DNA from 2 places in the Paraburkholderia sp. CI2 genome. Region 2 is predicted to be linked to the other one. Evidence: riboswitches for the same ligand, from Rfam matches in the RefSeq annotation. Region 2 holds a riboswitch; the other holds the start of a gene.
What was found. Region 2 has a riboswitch for thiamine pyrophosphate ahead of HDG32_RS21765 (FAD-dependent oxidoreductase). Riboswitches for the same ligand answer to the same signal wherever they lie in the genome.
Positions count from the first base shown of each region.

Region 1: linked by a shared signal. The riboswitch ahead of thiC (phosphomethylpyrimidine synthase ThiC) and the one ahead of HDG32_RS21765 (FAD-dependent oxidoreductase) in region 2 are both predicted to bind thiamine pyrophosphate.

Region 1 is NZ_JACHDL010000018.1:80,945-86,844, forward strand. It holds gene HDG32_RS23395 (thioredoxin family protein) at 1-21, opposite strand, end outside; gene HDG32_RS23400 (hypothetical protein) at 134-592, opposite strand; gene HDG32_RS23405 (GreA/GreB family elongation factor) at 1,187-1,588, shown strand; TPP riboswitch at 1,731-1,848, shown strand; gene thiC (phosphomethylpyrimidine synthase ThiC) at 1,938-3,869, shown strand; gene HDG32_RS23415 (glycine zipper 2TM domain-containing protein) at 4,016-4,240, shown strand; gene HDG32_RS23420 (hypothetical protein) at 4,485-4,976, shown strand; gene HDG32_RS23425 (L-lactate permease) at 5,272-5,900, shown strand, end outside.
Region 2 is NZ_JACHDL010000016.1:81,050-86,949, reverse strand. It holds gene HDG32_RS21775 (SDR family NAD(P)-dependent oxidoreductase) at 1-599, opposite strand, end outside; gene HDG32_RS21770 (ABC transporter ATP-binding protein/permease) at 596-2,347, opposite strand; TPP riboswitch at 2,779-2,902, shown strand; gene HDG32_RS21765 (FAD-dependent oxidoreductase) at 3,124-4,260, shown strand; gene thiS (sulfur carrier protein ThiS) at 4,320-4,517, shown strand; gene HDG32_RS21755 (thiazole synthase) at 4,625-5,440, shown strand; gene thiE (thiamine phosphate synthase) at 5,437-5,900, shown strand, end outside.

The DNA of each region.
Region 1 (5,900 bases), on a different contig from region 2:
GCGATTGTGCGCGGTCGACATGACGTGCTCCGATCGTAATCTGCACGTTTGTCGAGCCGCGCGGCCGGTTATGACAAGCCTCTTTTAATTTTTTTTCCGGCGCGGGATGAGCCAGCCAAAGCTCGCCCGCGACTCAGTCGTAACTGACCACCACCGTCACGCGCGTGTCCGTATCGGTGCGCTTCGCGTTCAGCGACAGCACGCCGCCCGCGCGATCGACCGCGTAGTGGCCGTCGCGGGCCGTCGCGACGCGCCCGGTGCCATCGACGAAACGCGCCGCCACCAGATCGCGCGACTGCGTGCCGCCGTTCACTTCGAGCGCGACATCGGCCCCGCTGACGACGCCCGGCGGCGCGCTGAACGTCACCGTGCGCGAGAAGCGCTGACCCGCCACGCTCGCGCTACCGACGGCGACGCCAGGGGGCGCCGTATCCACGCTGATCTGTATCGGCGGTGCAACGATCATCCCCACGAACCGGATCACGCCGCCCGTCACCGTCGATGCCGCCGGCGCCGCCAGCGGCGCGGCGAGCAATGCCACCACCGCGACTGTGCGACCGAACGTTCGCCACCGCCTGCTTTCCGCTTTCATGTGCACCTCTTTGTCAATCGGCGCGAGTCGCCTCGCGCCATTCACGCGCCATCCCGCGAATCGCTTCGCCGGAGTGCGGCCTTCGCTGCACTTTGTTTAACGGCAATCCTCTGACTGGCTTGAACGCAATGCGGACCACACCGCTTTCTTCTCGCACCGCACAAAAACGGTCAATCGACGGGCGCGACGTCGCAAACGGAACTGCGTGAGACAGCGTGCTACCATCAAACTTTCGTCTCGCTGCTGCCGCGCGGCCTCACGCTTTGTCGCCCGGCGCCTCTCGATCGCTCTTCCCCAACACCTGGTCGTTTTGCCCGTGACTTCTCTGCGTCGTCCGACTTTCCGTGCTCTCGCCCGCTTGCGCCCATGCCGCGCAGGCGAGTGCGCGCGCGCGGGCGTCGCGTCGCACGGCCCCGGCGAGACGTCCCGAACGGTCCCGCTTCACGCCGCCCGGCGCCCTCGCTGACGCAGCCCGCCAATTCCCAGGGCCGCGTCGCCGGGCACCGGGCTCTCCCATTCGTCCACTCATCCGCCGACCACCCCATGGGTCGTTGCACGCGGCCATCCATGACCGCCTTATCCGGAGTCCTGATGATGAAGAAGATCAAAACCTGCTACCTGACCGAACTCGACGTGACCCGCCTCGAGAAATACGCGGCCACCGACGCCAAGTTGCAGCACATGCTCGACGATGTGCTCGAACGCGCGGTGATCGTCGACTCGCACGACATCCCCGCCGACGTCGTCACGATGAACTCGCAAGCCACGCTGATCGACGCGGCGAGCGGCGAACAAATGACGTGGACCGTCGTCTATCCGCCCAACGCCGATTTCGCGCAAGGGCGCCTGAACGTGTTCTCGCCGGCTGGCCTCGCGCTGCTCGGCGCGCGCCGCGGCGAGAGCATCCGCTTCACGCCACCCAGCGGCGATCAGAAAGTGCTCAAGCTCGACAAAATCCTGTATCAGCCTGAAGCCGCCGACGATTTTTCACTGTAAGGCGGCCGTTCCCTCGCTGTAAGTTGCCCTGTCCGATGCGGTCTCGAATCAAGCATAGGAGATGTCTGGTTTCATCCGGACCAGTTTTTTTGAGTCATTCAGACAGGTTGCCAAACCGCGGGCGGGCGGTGTATCGTGTGCGCTGCTAACGCGGGGGTCCTGCGTAGCGCGGAGCTGGAGGTCCGTGTTGCGTGGGTGAGAAATACCCTTTGAACCTGATCTGGATAATGCCAGCGCAGGGAAGCGTACGGATTTCGCTCCAGCCTCAAGGGCCTCACCTCTGCGCGATTTTCCGACTACTTCCATCTCGGTCTCCTGCTTAGCCGCCCCACTTTGTACGGAGACTTACATGAACGCCAACCCGAAGTTTATTTCCGCCGAAGCCCACGTGGACGAGGCCGCCGTCGCGCCGTTGCCGAATTCGCGCAAGGTCTACGTGACCGGCTCGCGCCCCGACATCCGCGTGCCGATGCGCGAAATCTCGCAGGCCGACACGCCCGACAGCTTCGGCGGCGAAAAGAATCCGCCGATCTACGTGTACGACACCTCGGGCGCCTACTCCGACCCGGACGCCAGGATCGACATCCGCGCGGGTCTGCCCGCGCTGCGCGAGGCGTGGATCGAGGAGCGCGGCGACACCGAGCCGCTGACCGGTCTGTCGAGCAGCTTCAGCCGCGAGCGCGCCGCCGATCCGGCCACCGCGCAGCTGCGCTTTCCGGGACTGCATCGCACGCCGCGCCGCGCGATCGCCGGCAGGAACGTGACGCAGATGCACTACGCGAAGCAAGGCCTCATCACGCCGGAAATGGAATACATCGCGATTCGCGAAAACCAGCGCCGTGCCGAGTACCTCGAGACCCTGAAGACGAGCGGCCCGAACGGCGCGAAGCTCGCCGCGATGATGGGCCGTCAGCACCCCGGCCAGGCATTCGGCGCGAGCGCGTTCGGTCCGAACGGCCTCACCGAAATCACTGCGGAATTCGTGCGCGAGGAAATCGCGCGCGGCCGCGCGATCATCCCGAACAACATCAATCACCCGGAAAGCGAGCCGATGATCATCGGCCGCAACTTCCTCGTGAAGGTCAATGCGAACATCGGCAACTCGGCGGTGACATCGTCGATCGGCGAGGAAGTCGACAAGATGACGTGGGCGATCCGCTGGGGCGGCGACACGGTGATGGATCTGTCGACCGGCAAGCACATTCATGAAACGCGCGAATGGATCATCCGCAACAGCCCGGTGCCGATCGGCACGGTGCCGATCTATCAGGCCCTCGAAAAGGTCAACGGCAAGGCTGAAGACCTCACCTGGGAAATCTTCCGCGACACGCTGATCGAGCAGGCCGAGCAAGGCGTCGACTACTTCACGATCCACGCGGGCGTGCGTCTGCAATATGTGCCGCTCACGGCGAACCGGATGACCGGCATCGTGTCGCGCGGCGGCTCGATCATGGCGAAGTGGTGTCTCGCGCATCACAAGGAAAGCTTCCTGTACGAGCATTTCGAAGAGATCTGCGAAATCATGAAGGCCTACGACGTGGCCTTCTCACTCGGCGACGGCCTGCGTCCCGGCTCGATCTACGACGCGAACGACGAAGCGCAACTGGGCGAGCTGAAGACGCTCGGCGAACTCACGCAGATCGCGTGGAAGCACGACGTGCAGGTGATGATCGAAGGTCCGGGCCATGTGCCGATGCAACTGATCAAGGAGAACATGGACCTGCAGCTCGACTGGTGCGACGAAGCGCCGTTCTACACGCTCGGGCCGCTGACCACCGACATCGCGCCGGGCTACGACCACATCACGTCGGGCATTGGCGCCGCGATGATCGGCTGGTTCGGCACCGCGATGCTGTGCTACGTGACGCCGAAGGAACACCTCGGTCTGCCGAACAAGGACGACGTGAAGACCGGCATCATCACGTACAAGCTCGCCGCGCATGCCGCCGATCTCGCGAAGGGTCATCCGGGTGCGCAGGTGCGCGACAACGCGCTGTCGAAGGCGCGCTTCGAATTCCGCTGGGAAGACCAGTTCAATCTCGGTCTCGACCCGGACAAGGCGCGCGAATTCCACGACGAAACGCTGCCGAAGGATTCGGCCAAGGTCGCGCATTTCTGCTCGATGTGCGGCCCGCACTTCTGCTCGATGAAGATCACCCAGGACGTACGCGAGTTCGCCGCGCAACAAGGCGTCACCGACGACGAAGCGCTGAAGAAAGGCATGGAAGTAAAGTCGATCGAGTTCATGAAGCAAGGCGCGGAGATTTATCAGCGGCAATGAGCGGATTGCGCGATTCGCGCTAACCGGCACTGCAGTATCGAAGCCCGCCGGCATGGCGGGCTTTTCTTTTCCACCGCATCGAGCAGGCACGTTGCGTGCTAAGAGAAGGGAAACATCTGTTTCCAACAACGAGCGGAGTCAGCATCATGAAATCGATCCGTCATCTCGGTACTCGTCTTGGTACGGTCGCAACCGCCCTTTCACTTGTCGCGGGTCTCGCGGCATGCGGCGACATGTCCCCACGCACACGCGATACCGCGATCGGCGCGGGTGTCGGCGGCGCCGCTGGCGCGGCGATCGGTGGCAGCGGCTTATCGACGTTGGGCGGCGCGGCGGTAGGCGGTGTCATCGGTAACCAGGTCGGCAAGTGAGCGGCAAGTGAGCGTTGCGTCCGATGACGCGTCTAACGATTCATACAGGACAGCAAACGATTTTTTCGGACCACGATCCGGACTGCCGAGGGCGGCGGATGCGGTGCGCCCTCGTCCCGACAACGCGCGTGGAAATAGGCTGAAATATGCGGTTGCAGTTTTGCCACAGCGCTGCCGCGGCAAGAGCGTAAGCTCCTCGTAACGACGTCGCGCAAGGCGGCATCGGTTCATCGAGGAGCGCGCCATGAAGTCCTGCGTCGTCACCCATCTTTGCGTGGTGCGCCTCTCGACGCCACGCGATTCGTCCAGTTTTTCCGCGAGGTTCGCGCGTCCCGCCACCGCGATTTGCGTGCTCGCCTCGAGTCTCTTTTTGGCAGGCTGCTATTACCCCGCCGGCTACTATCCCGCCGGCTATTACCCGTCGTACTATTCGACCGCGCCCGCGACCACAGCCGACCAAACCGCGCCGGCGACCGATCAACAGCAGCCGCCTCAAGCCCAGGCGCAAATGCAGGTCGCACCGCAAGACATGCCGCCCGGTTATGCGGTCCCCGCGCCCGGTTATGCGGCGCCGCCGGTTTATCCCGCCTACTATCCGCCGCCGGCTTATCCTTATCCCGCTTATTACGGCTACCCCGCCTACTACGGACCGTCGATTGCGATCGGCATTGGCGGATATTGGGGCGGCCATTGGGGCGGTCATGGGGGCGGTCATGGGGGCGGCCACTCGCATTGACCTGTCCTCTTTCGTCGCGGAGCGTGCACGCGCCGGCACTTCCACTGCCGGCGCGCGCGCTTCTTCATGAGTCGTTTTTCCGCGCGTATCGCCCTCCACCGCGCATACCCCGCCCGTACTTTCCCGGCTTGACGCGCCGGTAAGGCGCTCTATCCTTGGAAGGTTTCATGCAGCACCCGCTTAAATCGGGCGACGCCGCTTTGTCGAGGCCACTTGCGAGCGTCCGCCGAATCAGAGCGACGCGCCGTCATGCGCAATCCCCCGCGTCGAATTACACAACAACGAAGGAGACGTAATGTTTCATCAACTACTCACTCCGGTTGGCAATGCGCTTTTTCCGTCGTTCATCGTCGCCGCGCTGCCGATCATCGCCGTGCTCGCGCTGCTCGGCTGGGCGCGCAGGCCCGCGTGGCAAGCGTCGCTCGCGGGACTGATCATCGGTTTGATCGTGGCGATTTTCGTCTGGCAGTTTCCGGTCGGGCTCGCGTTCAACTCGGTCGCGGCTGGCGTCGTGTTCGCGATCTGGCCAGTGATGTGGATCGTGGTCACCGCGATCCTGCTGTACAACATCGCGCAGCGCTCGGGACGCTTCGAGGCCTTCCGCCTGTGGATGATCGACAACCTGCCGAACGACCGGCGCATCGTGCTCGTCGTGGTCGGCTTTTCGTTCGGCGCGCTGCTCGAGGGCATTTCGGGTTTCGGCACGCCGGTCGCGATCACGAGCTCGCTGCTGATCATGCTCGGCTTTCCGACGCTCGAAGCGCTGACCTTCACGCTGATCTTCAACACCGCGCCAGTCGCGTTCGGCGCGCTCGGCGTGCCGATCACGGTGCTCGGCGCAGTCACCCATCTGCCGTCCGATGTGCTCGGCAAGATGGTCGGGCGGCAATTGCCTTTCTTCGCGGTCCTGCTGCCCTTCTATGT
Region 2 (5,900 bases):
CAATTGACGGTCACGCCGAGCGGCGCGAGCTCCGCGGCCGCCGTTTTCGCAAGCGCTTCGAGTGCCGCTTTCGCGGCCGCCGTCGCGGCGAATGGCGCATCCGCGCGATAGCGATGCGCGACGAACGAACTCAAGGCGACCACGCGACCGCGCTTCGATGTTTCGAGCGCGGGCATCGCGCGCCGCACGAGCGCGGCGAAGGCGGCTGGCATCGCGGCGAAGGCGGCGCCGAAGGTGTCGGGATCGAGCGCGGCCAGCGTTTGGCGCTGCGCATGGCCGGCGTTCGCGACCAGTTGATCGAGCGCGCCGAAGCTCGCGAGCGTCTGATGGATCACGTGCTCCGCCGCGCCGCGCTCGGCGAGGTCGCCGAACACGGTCGCGCAGCGTGCGCCGCTTGCCGTGCAGTCGGCGGCAACCTGCACGAGCCGTCGACGGGAGGCGTCGTCTGCGCCGCGCGCGTGCAGCATCAACGACGTATGCGGCGCCGCGAGGCGCCGTGCGAGCGCCGCGCCGATGCCGGAACCGGCGCCGGTGATCAGCACGACGCGAGCGGCGGTGCCGTGCGCTTCGCTGACGTGAGCGCCGCTCGCGTCGCTCACGCCGCTACCGCTTCGACAGAACGCTCGACGTCGAGCGTTTCGTCATGGAACGCTGCGAGCGATTCGCGATGCGCGACGCTGACGATCGCAGCCTTCGGCAACCGCTCGGTGAACAGCCGATAGAGCCGCGACTCGTTTTCCGCGTCGAGCGCGCTGGTCGCTTCGTCGAGGAACAGGTAGTCCGGCTTGTGCAGCAGCACGCGCGCGGCGGCGAAGCGCTGCTGCTCACCCGGCGACAGCACGCGAGTCCAGTGCGCCGCTTCCTGCAGACGGTCCGCGTATTCCGACAGATGGCAGGTGATGAGCGCGTCGCGACATTCGTCGTCGCTATATGTGTCCGCCGCCGACGGATACGCGAGCGCCGCCTTCAGCGTGCCGATCGGCATGTAGCTGACCTGCGGGATGAACATCATGCGCGCGTTGACCGGTGCGTCGATCGAGCCGTCGCCGAACGGCCACAGGCCCGCGAGCGCGCGCATCAGCGTGCTCTTGCCGGCGCCCGACGGACCGCGCACGAGCCAGCGCGAGCCCGGCCGGATCGCGATATCGCGGATGCGCGACAGTGGGTTGCCATTGGGCAGCGCGAGCTGGAGGCTGTCGGTGGTAAGCGTGTTGCTGTCGACGAAATGCAGATTGATGCCGCCATGTTCCGTGGCCGGCGACACCGATTCCTTCAGACGCGGCGAATGCACGACGCGCTTGAATTCGCGCAACCGGTTCACGGTCGCGCGCCATTCGACGAGGCTCGTATAACTGTTGATGAACCACGAGAACGAATCGCTGACCGTGCCGAACGCGCTCGAAATCTGCATCAGCACGCCGAACGTGAACGCGCCCGCGAAGTAGCGCGGCGAGGCGACGACGATCGGGAAAATGATCGCGATCTGACCGTAGAAGCTCAGCACGAAGGTCAGGCGCTTCGTGTACTTCATCACCTGCCACCAGTTGTCGCGGATGCGGCCGAACAGCGTGCGCGCGTTCGTCTTCTCGGTTTCCATGCCGTTGTAGAACGCGATCTGCTCGGCATTCTCACGCAGCCGGATCAAGCCGAAACGGAAATCGGCCTCGACTTTCTGCGCCTGATAGTTGATCGACACGAGCGGATGGCCGACCTTCTGCGTGATGAGCGAGCCGACCACCGCATACAGCGCGGCGGCCCACACCATGTAGCCGGGGATCTGCAGCGGCATGCCGCCGAGCGAGATGCTCAACGCGCCCGCGAGCGACCACAGGATCGTGATGAACGACACGAGCGTGACGACGGTCGACAGCAGATCGAGCGTCAGCGACAGCGTGGTGGTCGCGAACGACTGCAGGTCGTCGCTGATCCGCTGGTCGGGGTTGTCGGCGAGGCGGTCGCGCTCGATGCGGTAGAACGCGCTGTCGTCGAGCCACTCGTTCAGGTAGCGGGTGGTCAGCCACTGGCGCCAGCGGAAGCCGAGCATCTGGCGCAGATAGCGTCCATACACGGCGAGGATGATGAAACCGAACGCGAGTCCGGTAAAGATCATCAGCAGGTGCGGGAAGTCGTGGACGTTCTTCGCCTGCAGCGCGTTGTAGAAGTCCCTGCTCCAGCTATTCAGGCGCACGTTGATCCAGACGACGAGCAGGTTCATCACGATGATCGTGACGAGCAGCCCCCACGCGATGCCTCGTTCCTCGGAAACCCAGTAGGGCTTGATCAGGGTCCACGCGGAGACCTTTTCGTCGGGCGGCAGCGCGGGGCTGGCGGAAGTATGTGGTGTCATGAGCGTCCTGATGAAGTGCTGACCCGAAGTGCCATTCCGGCGTACGGGTCCGATCTGGTTGACCCATGTCGGGCGATCCCGCGAACTGCGGGCCCCTTTGCGAGGGCGTGGCTGCCGCGGGTCTGCGATACCTGGCCGGGCATCGCGCCATCACGCTCGATGAACGCGAGTCCGGACTGGCGCCCGATTCTGGCGTGACGCCCTTAAGCGAAAATTAATTTTCGGGGCCGGCATCCGCTGCGCTGCCGCCGCCACGCATGCGGCCACGAGCGTCGCGCGCGCCGCGTTTTTGCGGCACCGGTCACGGCATTGTGCCAGAGCGCCGGGCCGCTTCGCACCGGCATCTCGATAGACGGTGCCAGATCAAAATTGGGGTGGCGACTGCGGAGCGCTGGTTTGCGGGCGCCGCGCCTTTTATGGTCTAATGACCTGCGACGAAACAGGGGTGCTTCGCCCACAGGCGGCATGACTTTCATGCCGGGGCGGCGAGGCTGAGAGAGACCCTTTGCACCCGATCCGGGTAATACCGGCGCGGGAAGTTTCCGGAAGCAACCGTCTTCCATTCCCCGCCGGGCGGCGAGCGCAGCTCACATGTGCACGTCGTGACCGGCCGGCTTCACCCGCCGGTTTCGTCCTGGGTACGTGCGTTTTTGGCCGTACGGAAAGGACTCGATTACCGCCTATTCTTCAGACATGCATTTTTCCCTTCGTCACGCCGCCTCGGGCGAGCCGTGCCGTTTTGGTTTTGCCCACCGCAGTCGAACGGAGCGCGCGCGATGAACCGTCCCGCCCGACCCGATTTCGCCGTGCTCGGCGGCGGCCTGTGCGGCCGCCTGGTCGCGTGGCGCCTCGCTGGCGACGGGCATCGCGTGGCGCTCTACGAGCGCGGCGATGCCACCGGTTCGCAGGCTGCCGCGTGGGTCGCCGCCGCGATGCTCGCGCCGCTGGCAGAGGCCGCGAGCGCCGAGCTGCTGATCACGCGGCTTGGCGCGAGTTCGCTCGAAAGCTGGCCGCGCGTGCTTGCCGAACTGCCGGAGCCGGTGTTTTTCCAGCGCAACGGCACGCTCGTCGTCTGGCATCACGCGGATCGCACCGAGGCGCCGCTATTCGAGCGGCGCGTGCGTGCGAACGCGCCGGCCGAGTTGCTCGACGGCGGCTTCGTCGCGTTGGCGGGCGCGCAGCTCGGCGCCGCCGAACCCGCGTTGGCCGGCCGCTTCAGCCAAGGCTGGCTGCTGCCGCGAGAAGGCCAGCTCGACAACCGCCAGGTGTTGTCCGCGCTTGCGGCCGGGCTTGCCGAGCGCGGCGTCGACACGCACTGGAACACGCCGATCGACGACGCATCGCTGCCCGAGGCCGGCATCACCATCGATTGCCGCGGGCTCGGCGCGAAGCCGGTGCTGCCGACGCTGCGCGGCATCCGCGGCGAAGTTGCGCGCGTGCATGCGCCTCACCTGCAGCTGACGCGCCCGGTGCGGCTACTGCATCCGCGTTACCCGCTGTATATCGCGCCGAAGCAGAACGGCCTCTACGTGATCGGCGCGACCGAGGTGGAGGGCGAGGACATGTCGCCCGTCAGCGTGCGTTCGGCGCTCGAGTTGCTGAGCGCGGCGTTTTCGGTGCACCCGGGCTTCGGCGAGGCGCGCATTCTCGAGCTGAATTCGCAGTGCCGGCCGACCTTGCCCGATCATCGTCCCGCGCTGCTGTGGGACGGCGCGCGCACGCTGCGCGTGAACGGCCTGTACCGGCACGGCTACATGATCGCGCCCGAAGTCGCCGACGAAGCCGTGCGCTTCGCGAGCGCGCTGCTCGACGGCCGCGTCGGTGATGCCGACGCATTCGCCGGCTGGCGGCGCGACTCACGCTGGAGCGAGCTGTTCCAGCAGCATTTCGCGTGCGAGCCGGCTCGAGCGTAGCGGCCAACGTGCCGCGCGCGATGCCGCTTGCGCCATCGATTGAACCGTATTCGAACACCATGGACATTCATATCAATCAGAAGCCGTTGTCGTTGCCCGAGGGCGCGACTGTCGCCGATGCGCTCGCCGCCTTTGGCGCGCGTCCGCCGTTCGCGGTCGCGCTCAACGGCGATTTCGTCGCGCGTGCGCAGCATGCGGCGCGCGCGTTGCAAACGGGCGACCGGCTCGACGTCGTGCAACCGGTCGCGGGCGGCTGAGCGCGACCGCGCCAGCCTCTCGCTTACCGAACGCAACAACCGTCGCCGAAAACCCATTGCCGCAACGCGGTCGGTTCTAGCCGCGAGGGCAAACCAGGATGATGCAAATGACTTCTCACGAGACCGCCGACGCGCTGACGCTATACGGTCAAACTTTTGCAAGCCGCGTGCTGCTCGGCACATCGCGCTATCCGTCGCTGCAATCGCTGTCCGATTCGATCGACGCCGCGCGCCCCGGCATGGTGACGGTCGCGCTGCGCCGTCAGATGAACGAGGGCCACGCCGAAGCCGGCTTCTTCGATCTGCTCAAGCGCCATGGCGTGCCGCTCTTGCCGAACACGGCGGGTTGCCTGAGCGTCGGTGAAGCGGTGACGACCGCGCACATGGCGCGCGAAATCTTCGAGACCGAGTGGATCAAGCTCGAACTGATCGGCGACGACTACACACTGCAGCCCGACCCGGTCGGCCTGATCGAAGCCGCCGCGCGGCTCGTCAAGGATGGCTTCAAGGTGCTGCCGTACTGCACCGAAGATCTGGTGATCGGCCGCCGTCTGCTCGACGCCGGCTGCGAGGCGCTGATGCCGTGGGGCGCGCCGATCGGCACCGGCAAGGGCGTGATCAATCCATACGGGCTGCGCGTGTTGCGCGAGCGGCTGCCGGACGTGCCGCTGATCGTCGACGCCGGGCTCGGCGTGCCGTCGCATGCGGCCCAGGTGATGGAGTGGGGCTTCGACGGCGTGCTGCTGAACACGGCCGTGTCGCAGGCGACGCACCCCGACGCGATGGCGCGCGCGTTCGCGCTGGGCGTCGAGGCGGGTCGGCAAGCGTATCTCGCGGGCCCGATGGCCGAGCGCGAGAGCGCGCACGCGAGCACGCCGGTGATCGGCATGCCGTTCTGGCATCAGGATGGAGGTGCCGCATGACTCAGTCGTTGACGCTGAAGGACCGCGATCTGTTCTGGCCGACGGCCGACGAACTCATCGAAGCCGCCGAGCGCATCCGCGCCCGTCTCGGCGACTGGCCGCCGACGCACGCGCCGTGGCGCATCTGCCTGATCGCACCCGACGAACCGAACGGTGGCGACCTGATCGTGACCGCCGACGCACAGCAGCACGGCGAGCAAATCGCGCGCTGGCTGACGCGGGGTGCGGGCGTGATCGTCGCCGCGGAAAACCACGCGACGCTGCATCTGGGCGGCGAGAAGTACGGCCTCGAAGGCCATCTGGCGGAAGACTGGATTCCCGCGCTTGCCGCGTTCCTCGACTGCGGTTTCGATCCGCACGACGCGCTGGTGCTCGCGCTCGCGTGGCGCGATGGCGACGAGACCCGCGCCGACGATGCTTTCCCGGCCGACCTCGCTCGCTTTCCGCGCCTTACCGACCT